DNA from 2 places in the Pseudomonas sp. TMB3-21 genome. Region 1 is predicted to be linked to the other one. Evidence: predicted binding sites of a transcription regulator. Region 1 holds the regulator's gene; the other holds the start of a gene.
The links. The regulator sigma-54, encoded in region 1, starts transcription at its own class of promoters, with help from an activator protein. The targets are predictions, from matches to a motif close to ANTGGCATNNANNTTGCTNT.

Region 1 (7,785 bases):
ACACCACCAGACCTACATCAACAACCTCAACGCTGCTGTCGAAGGCACAGAGTTTGTCGAATGGTCAGTGGAGAAACTGGTCGCCAGTGTTAATCAGCTTCCGGAAAACCTTCGCGCTGCCGTGATCAATCAGGGCGGCGGCCACGCCAACCACTCGTTGTTCTGGAAGGTCATGACGCCCAATGGCGGTGGTAAACCCGACGGTGAACTGGGGAAGGCAATCGACGAGCAGTTGGGCGGTTTTGATAGTTTCAAGGAGGCGTTCACCAAAGCCGCTCTGAGCCGGTTCGGTAGCGGTTGGGCCTGGCTGAGCGTGACGCCGCAGAAAACCCTGGTTGTGGAAAGCAGCGGCAATCAGGACAGCCCGTTGATGAACGGCAACACACCGATCCTCGGGCTGGACGTCTGGGAGCATGCCTATTACCTGCATTACCAAAATCGTCGTCCGGAATACATCAGCGCGTTTTACAACGTGATCAACTGGCCTGAGGTCGCTGCGCGTTACCAAGCAGCGCTGGTTTAAGTCTCCTGCAAAAAATCCAGGGCTGACTATGGGCACTGAAACACTGGCGATCGGAAGTGGACGGATGTTTCGTTACGCGTTGGGATCGCTGTTGCTGCTGGCAGGCCTGACGTTATTGGGTGCTCAGGGGCTAGCCTGGCTAGACCTTGAGCCAAAACTGTTGCGCGCGCTGCAAGGCGGGGCCATCTGCGCTTTGGGCACTGCCCTTGGCGCAGTGCCGGTGTTAGTCATTCGGCAGATGCCCCAGGCGCTAAGCGATACGCTGCTCGGCTTCGGCGCTGGGGTAATGCTCGCGGCGACAGCCTTTTCGTTGATTGTTCCGGGGATTGCTGCAGCGCAGAATCTCGGCCTGACGCCCTGGACGGCCAGTGGCCTGATCAGTTTTGGCATCATGCTGGGCGCGTTCGGGCTGTTTCTGGTGGATCGCAAGGTGTCCGGCACGTCGCCGGAAATGCTCGTCGGTACCGTCGAGCATCCACCGATTCCACCGCGAATCTGGCTATTTGTGTTCGCGATCATTGCCCATAACATCCCTGAAGGCATGGCTGTTGGCGTGTCGGCTGGGGGAGGCTTGGTCGATGCCGATAGCCTGGCAATGGGCATTGCGTTGCAGGATGTGCCGGAAGGCTTGGTTATCGCGCTGGTATTGGCCGGGGCAGGGATGTCGCGGGTCAGAGCATTTTTGATCGGCGCGGCGTCAGGCCTGGTCGAACCGGTCTTTGCGCTGTTGTGCGCGTGGCTGGTGAGCCTGGCGCAATTGTTGCTGCCGCTCGGCCTGGCGTTAGCGGCGGGCGCCATGTTGTTGGTGGTTACCCATGAGGTTATCCCCGAGTCGCGGCGCAATGGTCACGACAAGCTGGCAAGCTTGGGGTTGCTGGTGGGGTTTTGCTTGATGATGGTGATGGATACAGCGTTTGGGTGATCTGCCGGATCAAAAGATCGCAGCCTCGGTTCCCTCGACAGCTCCTACAGGGCCTGCGCCGCTTCTTGTAGGAGCTGTCGAGGGAACCGAGGCTGCGATCTTTTCATTCACCTTCGTCAAAATAATTATTGATCAAATTAACCAGGGCTCGCAGCGCCTCGTCGGCTTCCTCGCCTTCGGTACTCAAATGGATCCTGGTCCCTTTGCCAGCAGCCAGCATCATCATGGCCATGATGCTTTTGCCATCTACCGTGGATTCCGGCGTACGACCCACCCGGATTGAGCAATCAGGGAACTTGCCAGCAACCCCGACAAATTTTGCAGAAGCGCGAGCATGCAGGCCCAGCTTGTTGATGATTTCGATTTCCAGAGCAGGCATCGCGATGTGAATCCTTTAGCTGAGGTCGCGGTGGCGGACCTGGACGTTCTTCAGGGTTTTTTGCAGAACCTTACCTAGACGTTCGGTCAGGTAGACGGAGCGATGGTGACCGCCGGTACAGCCAATCGCGATGGTGACGTAGGCGCGATTACTCGCAGCAAAACGCGGCAACCATTTGAGCAGATACGTTGAGATGTCCTGAAACATCTCCTCGACATCCGGCTGAGCGGCCAGATAATCGGCAACCGGTTGTTCCAGCCCTGAATGCTCGCGTAGTTCCGGCTTCCAGTAGGGATTTGGCAGGCAGCGCACATCGAATACCAGATCGGCGTCGACCGGCATGCCGCGCTTGAAACCAAAGGATTCCACCAGAAACGCAGTGCCAGGCTCCGGCTGATTCAACAAGCGGAGCTTGATGGTATCGCGCAGCTGGTACAGGTTGAGATTGGTGGTGTTGACCTTCAGATCAGCGAGGTCGGCAATCGGTCCGAGCAGTTTGGTTTCATCGCTGATCGCTTCGGCCAGCGAGCGATCGGCACTGCTCAGGGGGTGGCGCCGACGGGTTTCCGAGAAGCGCTTTAGCAAGGTTTCTTCGTCGGCATCCAGGTACAGGACATCACACTGGATGTGACGGCTGCGGACTTCTTCGAGCAGTTCCGGAAAGCGCGACAAATGACTCGGCAGATTCCGCGCGTCGATGGACACCGCAACCAGCGGCTGCGCCAGCTCGGTGTGAATCAGCGCCCGTTCGGCCAGTTCCGGCAGCAACCCGGCAGGCAGGTTATCGATGCAGTAGTAGCCGCTGTCTTCGAGAACGGCGAGCGCGGTACTTTTACCTGAGCCGGAGCGGCCGCTGACGATGATCATGCGCATGATTAGTGCCCGTTTTGCTCGTCCAGGACAACCTGATACAAGGCTTCATTACTCGGAGCGCTGCGCAGTTTTTCCCGCACTTCCTTGCGATCGAGCATGCTGGCGATCTGGCGAAGCAACTCCAGGTGAGCATCGGTTGCCTTTTCCGGGACCAGCAGGACAAACAGCAGGTCTACCGGGGCACCGTCGATGGCGTCGAAATCGATGGGGGCTTCCAGATGAACGAGCGCACTGATTGGTGCGGTGCAAACCTTGAGACGGCAGTGAGGGATGGCAATGCCGTTGCCAAAACCGGTGGAACCGAGTTTTTCACGGGCAACCAGAGCCTCGAAGACATCCTGCATTGCCATATCCGGCACTTCGCGGTGGATAAGGTTGGCGATCTGTTCGAGGGCTTTTTTCTTGCTGCCACCCGGCGCGTTCACTTGGGAACGGCCGGGGGTCAGGATGGTTTCTAGTCGGATCATGGATTGGGGGTGTTAACGACCGGTCGCGCCCTGGAGGAGGCTCTGGGTCTTTTCCTTATGCTTTTTGAGTTGGCGATCCAGCTTGTCAGTCAGCAGGTCGATGGCGGCATACATATCCGCATGCTCAGCGTTGGCGACTACTTCTCCGCCGGGAATATGCAGTGTGGCTTCGATTTTCTGTAGCAGTTTTTCGACATTCATCGTGACTTGCACGTTGGTGATCTTGTCGAAATGCCGCTCTAATCGGTCGAGTTTTTCGCCGATGTAGGTGCGAAGAGGTTCGGTCACTTCCAGTTGGTGTCCACTGATGTTGACTTGCATACAGCTTCTCCTTCGTTGCCAGTGCATAAAGCGGCAGGCTGGGTTGCCTGCCACTGGAACGCTGTAACGTGACTCTACATCAACCGCTTGCGTTCGCTCGAAGGCGCGATCCCGAGGGACTCGCGGTACTTGGCGACGGTGCGGCGAGCCACCTGAATGCCTTGTGCCTCCAGTAAACCAGCGATCTTGCTGTCACTCAACGGCTTTTTCTGATTTTCCGCCGCAACCAGTTTTTTGATGATTGCGCGAATCGCCGTGGACGAGCATTCACCGCCTTCGGAGGTGCTGACATGGCTGGAGAAAAAATATTTCAGTTCATAAATGCCCCGAGGGGTATGCATGAATTTTTGCGTGGTCACCCGGGAAATCGTCGATTCGTGCATGCCCACCGCCTCAGCGATGTCATGCAGCACCAACGGCTTCATGGCTTCGTCGCCATATTCCAGAAAACCGCGCTGATGCTCGACGATCTGGGTGGCAACTTTCATCAGGGTTTCGTTGCGACTCTGCAGGCTCTTGATGAACCAGCGCGCCTCCTGCAACTGATTGCGCATGAAGGTGTTGTCTGCGCTGGTGTCGGCGCGACGGACGAACCCGGCGTATTGGGCGTTGACCCTCAGTCGGGGCACCGATTCCTGATTCAGCTCCACCAGCCAGCGTTCACTGTCCTTGCGCACGATCACATCCGGCACGACGTATTCGGCTTCGCTGGACTCGATCTGCGAACCCGGGCGCGGGTTGAGGCTCTGTACCAGTTCGATCACCTGGCGCAGTTCATCTTCCTTGAGCTTCATGCGGCGCATCAGCTGGCTGTAATCGCGGCTGCCGAGCATGTCGATGTAATCGCTGACCAGCCGCTTGGCTTCGGTTAACCAGGGCGTCCTGGCTGGCAGCTGGCGCAATTGCAGCAGCAGGCATTCGCTGAGATTGCGGGCGCCGATACCGGCCGGTTCAAATTGCTGGATGCGGTGCAGAACGGCTTCGATCTCGTCGAGTTCGATGTCCAGTTCGGGATCGAAGGCCTCGAGGATTTCATCGAGGGTTTCGTCCAGGTAGCCCTGGTTGTTGATGCAGTCGATCAGGGTCACGGCGATCAGGCGATCGGTGTCCGACATTGGCGCCAGGTTCAGTTGCCACAGCAAATGGCTCTGCAGGCTTTCGCCGGCGGAGGTGCGGGTGGTGAAATCCCACTCGTCGTCGTCATTGCTCGGCAGGCTGCTGGCGCTAGTCTGGTAAACGTCTTCCCAGGCAGTGTCGACCGGGAGATCGTTGGGAATGCGCTCGTTCCAGTCCCCTTCCTCGAGGTTATCCACCGTCGGGGCGGTTTCCTGATAGGAGGGTTCCGAAACATCGGCGTTGGGCGGCTGTTCGACCTTGTCGGCCAAAGGGTCGGCGTTATCGAAATCGTCGCCTTCTTCCTGACGTTCGAGCATCGGATTGGACTCCAGCGCCTCCTGGATTTCCTGTTGCAGGTCCAGGGTCGACAATTGGAGCAGGCGGATGGCCTGTTGCAGCTGCGGTGTCATCGTCAGCTGCTGGCCCATTCTCAAGACTAGCGATGGTTTCATGGCAGGGGCTTAACACCTTATTCGCCGGCGCGCATGCGCCATCCACTACAGGGCGCCGAAGCGCCAAACTTAAGCAAATTATATGCCTGAAACTGAAGTGTTTGCCTAGAGCGCAGTAACAATAAAACACACAGAGGTGCTCAGTGCTCCAGGCGCTTGGACGACCAGCCAGACACCTCAGCGCTTACAGGCGGAACTCGTGGCCCAGATACACTTCCTTCACCAGATCGTTGGCCAGGATGGTGGCGGGGTCACCCTCGGCGATCAGTTGGCCATCGTTTACGATGTAGGCTGTTTCGCAGATATCCAGGGTTTCACGAACGTTGTGGTCGGTAATCAGCACGCCAATGCCCTTGGCTTTGAGGTGGTGAATGATTTGCTTGATGTCGCCAACGGAAATCGGGTCCACACCGGCGAAGGGTTCGTCGAGGAGGATGAATTTCGGATTGGTGGCCAGGGCACGGGCGATTTCCACGCGACGGCGTTCGCCACCGGACAGGCTCATGCCGAGGTTGTCACGAATGTGGCTGATATGGAATTCCTGCAGCAGGCTTTCCAGCTCCTTGCGGCGCGCGGTCTTGTCGAGTTCCTTGCGGGTCTCGAGAATGGCCATGATGTTGTCGGCCACCGAGAGTTTGCGGAAAATCGACGCTTCCTGCGGAAGATAGCCGATACCGGCCTTCGCTCGACCGTGCATTGGCTGGTGGCTGACGTCCAGATCGTCGATCAGTACGCGACCCTGATCGGCCTGAACCAGGCCCACGATCATGTAAAAGCAGGTGGTTTTGCCGGCGCCGTTAGGGCCAAGCAAGCCGACGATCTGACCGCTTTCGATGGACAGGCTGACGTCGCGCACGACCTGGCGGCTCTTGTAGCTCTTGGCCAGATGCTGGGCTTTCAGAGTTGCCATTAAGGGGCCTTCTGCTCTTCGGTTTTCTTCTTCGGCTGGATCACCATGTCAATGCGCGGACGCGACTCGGTGACCTTGCTGCCCGTAGCGCGACCGGCGCTGGCGAGCTTTTTGTTGGTGTCATAGACGATTTTTTCGCCCTGGGTGATGTTGCCATCCTTGTCGATGACCTTGGCGCGGTCGATCAGCACGACGCGGTCTTGCGAGGCGTGATACTGGATAGTCACCCCGTAGCCCTGCACCGGCTTGGTGTCGCCGGCCGTTTGCAGTTGCTCGAAGTAGGCGAGGTTGCCCACCGAAGTGACCACGTCGATGTCACCGGCCTGGGTGCGGGTCATGGTCACGGTATTTCCGGTGACCTTCATCGAGCCCTGGGTGATGATCACGTCACCCTTGTAGGTGGCAATACCGTTCTTGTCGTCCAGTTGGGCATCGTCCGCCTGGATGCGGATAGGCTGCTGTTGATCGTCCGGCAGAGCCCAGGCGCTCACGCTTCCCAGTGCTGCGCTCAGACCGAGCAAAATAGGGAGAGTTTTAACGAGCCTCATACTGTCCTCTTACGTTCGATAGCAGGTGTATCCTGCTTTCTTTTAAATACGCTTTCATTCCGTTACCAGTCGAGACACCGCCAGCGCCGTCGATTCTAACGGGTTGAGCGGTCTCCGCATATTGCCGCTGCGGGAACACTGTCATGCGGGTGGAAGTAATCAGGGTCTTACGGTCTTTTTCATCAAATCGGGTGATCCGCACCGAATCAATCAGCTCGACCTGAGTGCCGTCCGGGTTGACCTCGCCACGCTCGCTCTGAACATGCCACGGGAACTGGGTGCCGCGATACAGGTTCAAGTCCGGATTGGTCAACAGCGTTACTTCGGTCGCTTTCAAATGCTCGACCTTGTCGGAGGTCATTTCGTATTGCAGCTTGCCGTCCGGCAGGAATTGAACGCTGTGAGCGTTGATCGCGTAATAGTCGATTTCGGTTTCATCGACCTTGGCCACTGGCTTGTCGAGGAAGCGTTCCGGGCTGATGTTCCAGTAGCCGACCGCTGCAAATATAGCGGCGATGCAACTGAACATCAGGGTGTTGCGAAATTTCTTGCTCAGCATAGTTGGCTCACAGGTACGCGGCGTTGGCCGCATCAAGACGGCCCTGGGCGCGCAGGATCAATTCGCAGAATTCGCGAGCGGCACCTTCGCCACCACGGGCCTGGGTGATGCCGTGGGCATTTTCACGCACAAAGCTGGCGGCGTTAGCCACTGCCATGCCCAAGCCGACGCGGCGGATCACCGGCAAATCCGGCAGGTCGTCACCGAGGTAGGCTACTTGTTCATAGCTCAGGTCGAGCTGAGCGAGAAGCTCGTCCAGCACCACCAGTTTGTCTTCCCGGCCCTGATACAGATGGGGAATACCGAGATTCTTCGCGCGCCGCTCGACCACCGGGGTCTTGCGCCCACTGATGATAGCGGTCTGCACGCCGGCTGCCATCAACATCTTGATGCCCTGGCCGTCGAGCGTGTTGAAAGTCTTGAATTCGCTGCCGTCTTCAAGGAAGTACAGGCGACCGTCGGTCAATACGCCGTCGACGTCGAATACTGCCAGTTTGATCTGTTTGCCGCGTTGCAACAGGTCTGCGCTCATTACATTACTCCCGCACGCAGCAAGTCGTGCATGTTCAAGGCGCCGACCGGACGGTCGTCGCTGTCAACCACGACCAGTGCATTGATTTTATGGTCTTCCATGATTTTCAAAGCCTCGGCGGCGAGCATGTCGGCGCGGGCGGTCTTGCCGTGGGCGGTCATGACCTGATCGATGGTGGCGCTG
Region 2 (7,785 bases), 1.1 Mb from region 1:
GGCTTTGCGGGTGGCCGGTGCAGGACCGGTGAGCATGATGGTCGGGTCGGTGCTGGTGACTGCGGTGGCGACGATGCGCGCCCGAGGTTGCAGGCCGAGCGCGCGGCCCTTGGCTTCGGAGCCGATCAGCATCAGCGCTGCACCGTCGACAATCCCGGAACTGTTGCCCGGTGTGTGGACGTGGTTGATCCGTTCAACATGGCTGTAGACCCGCAACGCCGTGGCGTCGAAACCCAACTGCCCCATCATTTCGAAACTCGGTTTGAGTTTGCCGAGTCCCTCCAAAGTACTTTCGGCCCGAATGAACTCATCGTAATCAAGCAGGACAATGCCGTTCTGATCCTGCACCGGCACCAGCGATTTGCTGAATGAACCGTCGGCCCGTGCGCGCGCCGCTTTCTGCTGGGAATGCAGAGCGTAGGCATCGACGTCGTGACGGCTGAAGCCCTCCAGCGTGGCGATCAGGTCCGCGCCCACGCCTTGCGGGGTGAAATGACTGTGCAGGTTGGTTTGCGGGTCCAGCGCCCAGGCGCCGCCGTCGCTGCCCATCGGCACCCGCGACATCGATTCGACCCCGCCCACCACCACCAGGTCTTCGAAGCCGGAGCGCACTTTCATCGCGCCGAGATTGACGGCTTCGAGGCCTGAGGCGCAGAAGCGGTTGATCTGCACGCCGGCGACGCTGACGTCCCAATCGGCCACTTGCGTTGCAGTCTTGGCGATGTCCGAACCCTGATCGCCGATGGGCGTCACGCAGCCCAGGACCACATCGTCGACCTGACGGGTGTCGAGGTCGGTACGCTGCTGCAATGCGGTGAGCAGTCCGGCAACCAGGTTCACCGGTTTGACGCTGTGCAGGGCGCCGTCCGCCTTGCCTTTGCCGCGGGGCGTGCGTAACGCATCAAAAATCAAAGCTTGGGTCATGACGTCCTCGAACCGCTGAGCAGGATTGAATGCAGACCTCCACCTTATGCCGAGCGATTACGAATTCAATGACCGCAACGCTCAGCGAGATTGACGACCACGCTCAGACGGACGGTAGTCTGCTAACGAGTTGACCGATAGAGTGGCTGAAGCTGTCTAGCCAAAGGGCGGCGAAGAAGCTGGCAATAGGCCTCATACCTTTTTAACAACCGTTAGCGCGCGGACCATACGAAATGGATCTAAGCCAAGTGTGACGCGGCCTTTAACGAGCTCTAAGGTGAAGAGAAACGAAGTCGTCGTCGGGTTTTGCCGAGGCACTCGTCTTACAGGAAGTGCAACGCTCTGCCGTCATGGAGATATGCGGGCAGGCAATCAGGGAATAACAAAAAAGGCGGTCAAGCCATGTTCAAGCAATCGAAAGTACGTCAAGCCGGTCTCATTCTTTTCGCCACCACGCTCGTGTTGATCTTGCCGAACCTGACCAAGGTGCTCGGCTGATCGCTCAAATCAAACAGCTGAAGATTTTATCCCGTCGCGCCAAATTGTGACTGGCTCGCTTTGCGGGCCAGCGCGGCTGTGCCAACCTTGCCGCACATCCCTGACTTGGACGGCGATCCTTGAAAGCGCTCATTCTGTTGGCGGCCCTGCTGTTCGGCGCACCGCTTTACGCAGCTCAGCTTGATCTCGATCTGGGCGACTATTCGCGTAGCTGGCAAACCGAGGAGTTGCTCAAGCATCCTCAGATCGAAACCATCACGATTAAAAAAGATGTGTCCTACAAGCGGGACATGAGTTACCGCGCGGTGCCGCTGGCGGCGCTGTTGCACGGGGTCAAACCTGATCAGCACCTGCAAGCCGTGGCCTCGGACGGGTTTGCGGCCGAGCTGGCGGCGGCACCGTTACTCAACGCTCATGGCGCGCGGGCGTGGCTGGCCATTGAGGATCCGGCGCAACCGTGGCCCGGGCTGTCCGCAGGCAAACACAGCGCCGGGCCGTTTTACCTGGTCTGGACTGACCCTCAGGCCGGCAGCATCAGCCCCGAACAATGGCCGTTTCAAGTCGCGAGCATCAAGCGCATGGCGCCGGTGGCGGAGCGCTTCCCTGCCTTGCTGCCTGATCCTGCATTGAAGGCGGATGATCCGGTGAACCAGGGGTTCGCGTTGTTTCAGAAGAATTGTCTGGCGTGTCATCGATTGAACGGTGCCGGGGATGCGCAGTTTGGGCCGGATCTGAATATTCCATTCAGCCCGACCGAATATTTTGGCGGGGAGTTTTTGCAGCGCTACATTCGCGACCCGCAGAGTCTGCGGCAGTGGCCGCAAGCAAAAATGCCCGGGTTTTCAGCGGCAGTGTTACCGGATGGAGACCTGGAGATGCTGGTGGGGTATTTGAAGCATATGGCGGGGCGCAAGGTTAAGCCCTGATTCGTAGATGGCGCCCAAAAAGTAAGAACGCCGCAAAACCTGTAGGAGCGTGGCTTGCCCGCGATGAGGCCCGGTCAACCCACATTGATGTTGGCTGACACGCCGCCATCGCCAGCAAGCCGGCTCCTACGGGTTTTGTGGTGAATATACTTTTCTGCGTGCAGCCTCGGCGCTCACTGCTGCTGGACGGATATCACTGGCGCCGGGATCGGGATCGGGATCGGGATCGGTGTCGGGGAGACGAAGACTTTGGCGTGCATCTGCTCGCACCCGCCGCCCCGGCGCATGCCGCGGACCGGGCACGCATCGAGGTAATCAAGGCCTACTGCCAGTTTCAAGTGGCGCTCGGGCCTCGTCAGCTGATTGGTCACGTCGAAGCTGTACCAAGCGTCATCCAGCCAGGCTTCCGCCCACGCATGGCTGGCCAGGTGTTCGCAATCCTCTGTGTACAGATAGCCCGACACGTACCGCGCCGGAATGCCGAGGCTGCGCGCGCACGCCAGAAACGCGTGAGTGTGATCCTGACAAACGCCCGCACGACCAGCAAAAGCATTCGCCGCGCTGGTGTCGACCGCCGTAGAGCCCGGCGTGTAAGTCATGTGCTGGTTCAGCCCGTGCATCAAATCGATCAACGCTGTGCGATCGCGACGTTGCTTGCATTCCTTGCCGGCAAAAGCACGCAAGTCTTCGTCGGCTTCGGTCAGGCGGGTGAACCGCAAAAACGGCAGCGCTGACTGGCTCTCATTCTCGGCTTCGCGCAATTCGTCGATATCGACCTGGCCGCGCGCACCAATGATGATCGCCTCGTGCGGCTCGTCCATGGTCAGCACGTGCAGGATGTTGCCGAACGGATCAAGCTGCGCGCGCACCGGGCGCGGCAGGTCGAGCTGCCAGCTCAGCACGTGCTGGCGCTCGCTGTCGTGGGGAGTCAGGCGCAGATACTGGATGCTCGCCCGCACCTGATCTTCATAGTGATAGGTGGTCTCGTGGCTTATGGAAAGTCTCATGCAGCCTCCAGATACGAACTGTGAATGGCGTTGCCCAGCTGGCGCACCAGCGGGATGAACTCGGTCAGCCAGGCATGCAGGCCTTCGTCGAGAATTTCGCTGATGCCGGTGTAGCGCAGGCGTGCGTCCATCTCGGCCGCCAGACGCTGCGCAGGTCGACCGTTGGCGCCGGGCAGCTGCGCGAGAATCTGGTCGATCTCTTCGGTGCAGGCGCGCAACGAACGCGGCACGTCAGCGCGCAGCAATAACAATTCGGCGACATGCCGGGCGCCGGGGGCGTCGCGGTAAATTTCGGTATAGGCCTCGAAGGACGACAAGGCTCGCAACAACGCGCTCCACTGGTAATACGCGTGAGCCGTGCCATCGCTGACCGCTTCGGCCTGATCGCCGGCCATTTCGTAGCGCGCATCGAGCAGTCTCAGCGTGTTGTCCGCCCTTTCGATAAACGTCCCCAGGCGAATGAAGCGAAACGCATCGTTGCGCATGATCGTGCCGTAGGACGCGCCACGAAACAGGTGGGAACGTTCCTTGATCCACTCGCAAAAACGGCTCATGCCGTAGCGACTCAAGCCTTGATCGGCGATCCCGCGAATTTCCAGCCAGGTGGCGTTGATGTTTTCCCACATGTCGGCGGTTATTCGCCCACGCACCGCGTGTGCACTGGCGCGGGCCGAACCGAGGCAACTGTAGATGCTCGCCGGGTTGGCCGCGTCCAAAGCAAAGAAATGCAACAGGCGTTCGGCATGCAGATCGCCGTGGCGCTCGAGGTAATCCTCGAGGGTGCCGGTGATCAGCAACGGCATGGCGAGTTCGTGCAAGCCGTCACCGCGACCATCCTGTGGCATCAGCGACAGCGAATAGCTGATGTCGAGCATCCGCGCGAGGTTTTCCGCCCGCTCCAGGTAACGCGACATCCAGTACAAATCCGAGGCAGTTCTACTTAACATGGCAGGCTTCCTTCAATCCTCGACCACCCAGGTGTCCTTGGTGCCGCCGCCCTGGGAGGAATTCACCACCAGGGAGCCTTCACGCAGGGCGACACGGGTCAGGCCGCCGGGGACAACCCGGGTTTCGCGGCCAGACAATACAAACGGACGCAGGTCGATGTGCCGCGGCGCGATACCGTTTTCGACAAAGGTCGGACAGGTCGACAGCGACAACGTCGGTTGCGCGATATACGCGTGGGGTTTGGCCTTGATCCGCTGTCGAAACGATTCGATTTCCGCCGCCGTCGCCGCCGGCCCTACCAGCATTCCGTAACCGCCGGAGCCCTGGGTTTCCTTGACCACCAGGTCCGGAAGGTTGGCCAGCACGTGGGAAAGTTCGGCGGGATTACGACACTGCCACGTCGGCACATTCTTCAGAATCGGCTCTTCGTCGAGGTAGAAGCGGATCATGTCCGTGACGAACGGGTACACCGATTTGTCATCCGCCACGCCGGTGCCGATAGCATTGGCCAGCACGACGTTGCCGGTGCGATAGGACGACAGCAGCCCCGGCACGCCAAGCATCGAATCGGGATTGAACGCCAATGGATCAAGGAAGGCATCGTCGAGCCGGCGGTAGATCACGTCGACCGCTTTCGGGCCGTCCGTGGTGCGCATGAACACCTTGTCGTCACGAACAAACAGGTCGGCGCCTTCCACCAGTTCCACGCCCATTTCCCGAGCCAGAAAAGCATGCTCGAAAAACGCGCTGTTGAAGCGACCCGGCGTCAGCACCACCACGCTCGGGTTGTCGATCGGGCTGGAGCTTTTCAGGGTGTCGAGCAGCAGGTTCGGGTAATGGTCGATGGGCGCGATGCGCTGGGCGGAGAACAATTCGGGGAACAGCCGCATCATCATCTTGCGGTCTTCAAGCATGTAACTGACGCCGCTGGGCGTACGAAGGTTGTCTTCGAGCACGTAGTACGTGCCGTCGCCATCGCGTACGAGATCGACGCCGGAGATGTGCGAATAGATGTCGCGGTGCAAATCCAGCCCCTGCATCGCCAACTGATATTGCTCGTTGGCCAGGACCTGTTCCGCCGGGATGATGCCGGCCTTGATGATGCGTTGCTCGTGATAGAGGTCAGCGAGGAACATGTTCAGCGCCTTGACTCGCTGAATGCAGCCGCGCTCGACGATTCGCCACTCGCTGGCCGGGATGCTGCGCGGGATGGTGTCGAACGGGATCAGCCGCTCTGTGCCCTGCTCGTCGCCGTAGAGCGTGAACGTGATGCCGGCGCGATGGAACAGCAGATCGGCTTCGCGTCGCCGTTGGGCCAGAAGCTCGTCGGGGGTGTCCGCCAGCCAACGGGCAAACTCCCGATAATGCGGGCGGACCTGGCCGCCGGCATCGTACATCTCATCAAAATAGGTGCGGATCATACCGTGCTCCTTGTCACCCGGACGCGTAAGCCATCGCAAGGCCCGTGCCATCGGCAGAATCGCTTTGGTATCAATCGGTTGCGTAATCGGCTTAAACAGGCCGCACCGTTTCTGTGCGCTAAGCGCTCGCACTGGATTAGCTGCGCCTCATTGCAAGGCGGGGTAAAGGCTATCAGCGACATAGTCAGAGGCGATTTCTCAGGGTGGATGCGAGTGGGGATAATCCGTGCACTCGCAGGAAATCTGCCCAAACTTCCCTTTTAGCCGCCCGCTCAGGCGGCTTTTTTTTGCCCAAGCTTTCGGCACGTCTTACGTTCAGCGCACCTGAACGAAAAATGGCCAACCCGGAGGTTAGCCATTAGCGGATGTTGTCGCTGTTCATGATGTCAGGCGAGTCGCCCTCGGACCTCCTGCTTGACGCCCCACCCTTCGATGATGCCGCCCAAAGGCTCGACCACGGCCTCGAAATCCTGCTCGAAATCGCCGATGCCGTCATAAGTGGCGGACATCACTTTGCTGAGTTCCAGATACCACGCGCCGTCATCGCGCACGCTGATCTGTGCGTTCATGGATTCGCCATTGTAGTGACCTGCCGCCCTGCGTGCCCGCTCCTCGTCCGGGAAAATGGCGTAGAACTCGATGGGATGAAACCGGGAAAAATCGAAACCGCCTTCTTTCATGCGGCGCAGCACGTTGCTGCTGATGTCTTCTTGATAGGCTGTGCTCATGAATCGTCCCCCTCACACTGATGGATAGACTTTCCGTATTCCCAACTGCGCAGCCGCTGGCGGCGAGTGAAGCGGTAACCACGTTACCGCCGGGAAGCAAGCATGTAGCTGACAAGACCAGACCTTAGCGCGATCCGTTCGCTGATCTCGCTTGCAGAGTAGCCGCAAGTCCGAGCTGCTGCCAAGGCCTGGTGTTTCAAAATTGTGCCACGGGGGATATTAGACGGGAGTAACGGGAGTAATGCCGAGGATTTCTATGCTGTTCTGGGTTTTGAGACTTTTTACGCTGGCGTCGTCGGTGCGCCCTTCCAGATCGTTCAGATCCAGTTTGGCGGCGACAGGGAAAAGCCGCTCCTTGAGCAATGCGGCGGCTTGCTCTTTGTCCGGGCACTCTTCGAACTCAAAGATTTCTTCGACTGTTTCGCCGTGATCATCCACGTAAGTGACTGTCCACTGTTGCATCGGTGCCTCCTCGATAAAACCCGCAAGTGGGCTTACCACTATCTGGACTTTTGCACCGTGTGATCGTTCAACGGGATTGCGCTGTGCTGCCATGAAAAACGTGGAGGAGCTGGCTTGCCAGCGATCGGATAATCGCAGCGTGGCTGGCAGACCGAGGCGTCTGCATCGCCAGCAAGCCGGCTCCTACAGAAACAACTTAGTCGTTACTTGGTTTGTTGACCGCCTGCAGCACGTATTGCGGCAAGGCAAAGGCGCCGATGTGGATTTCCGGGTTGTAGTAGCGGGTGATGATGCCGCTGCCGGCGAAGCGCTGTTGCAGGGTTTCGCGGGACAATTTGCGGTAAGACGTGTTGGTCGCGCCCCACGCAAACGTCATCGAGCCGCCAATGTAAGTCGGTACGGCGGCCTGATAGAAATGCCAGTCCGGGAACAGGCTGCGCAGGCGTCCGGCGGTGGTTTTGACTTCTTCGATCTGCATGAAAGGCGTACCGTTCTGGGTCACCAGAATGCCGCCCTCGTTCAGGCAGCGACGGCAGGCCTGATAGAAGTTCTCGGAAAACAGCACTTCGCCCGGGCCGATCGGGTCGGTGGAGTCGGAAATGATCACGTCGAATTTTTCAGTGGTGGTCGCGACGAAACGCATGCCGTCGTCGATTACCAGGTTCAGGCGTGGATCGTCGAACGCGCCCTTGGAATGATTCGGCAGATACTCTTTGCACATGTCGACCACCGTGCCGTCGATCTCGACCATGGTGATGTGCTCGACGCCGCCGTGTTTGGCAACCTCACGCAGCATGCCGCCGTCGCCACCGCCGATGATCAACACGCGTTTGGCCGTGCCATGCGCGAGGATCGGCACGTGGGTGAGCAT

Region 2: a site for sigma-54 is predicted at 5,757-5,776, ahead of ACYZTS_RS23825 (circularly permuted type 2 ATP-grasp protein). Genes of this name have one in related genera too.

What each region holds. Positions count from the first base shown of each region.
Region 1 is NZ_CM142718.1:647,786-655,570, reverse strand. Features, by position in the region: gene ACYZTS_RS03155 (superoxide dismutase) at 1-523, shown strand, start outside; gene ACYZTS_RS03150 (ZIP family metal transporter) at 552-1,445, shown strand; gene ACYZTS_RS03145 (HPr family phosphocarrier protein) at 1,549-1,824, opposite strand; gene rapZ (RNase adapter RapZ) at 1,840-2,697, opposite strand; gene ptsN (PTS IIA-like nitrogen regulatory protein PtsN) at 2,700-3,164, opposite strand; gene hpf (ribosome hibernation-promoting factor, HPF/YfiA family) at 3,177-3,485, opposite strand; gene ACYZTS_RS03125 (RNA polymerase factor sigma-54) at 3,560-5,053, opposite strand; gene lptB (LPS export ABC transporter ATP-binding protein) at 5,238-5,963, opposite strand; gene lptA (lipopolysaccharide transport periplasmic protein LptA) at 5,963-6,511, opposite strand; gene lptC (LPS export ABC transporter periplasmic protein LptC) at 6,498-7,070, opposite strand; gene ACYZTS_RS03105 (KdsC family phosphatase) at 7,078-7,602, opposite strand; gene ACYZTS_RS03100 (KpsF/GutQ family sugar-phosphate isomerase) at 7,602-7,785, opposite strand, start outside.
Region 2 is NZ_CM142718.1:5,234,688-5,242,472, forward strand. Features, by position in the region: gene ACYZTS_RS23805 (acetyl-CoA C-acetyltransferase) at 1-924, opposite strand, end outside; gene ACYZTS_RS23810 (c-type cytochrome) at 1,542-2,348, shown strand; gene ACYZTS_RS23815 (transglutaminase family protein) at 2,522-3,355, opposite strand; gene ACYZTS_RS23820 (alpha-E domain-containing protein) at 3,352-4,302, opposite strand; gene ACYZTS_RS23825 (circularly permuted type 2 ATP-grasp protein) at 4,315-5,724, opposite strand; gene ACYZTS_RS23830 (ribonuclease E inhibitor RraB) at 6,111-6,452, opposite strand; gene ACYZTS_RS23835 (hypothetical protein) at 6,672-6,914, opposite strand; gene speE (polyamine aminopropyltransferase) at 7,111-7,785, opposite strand, start outside.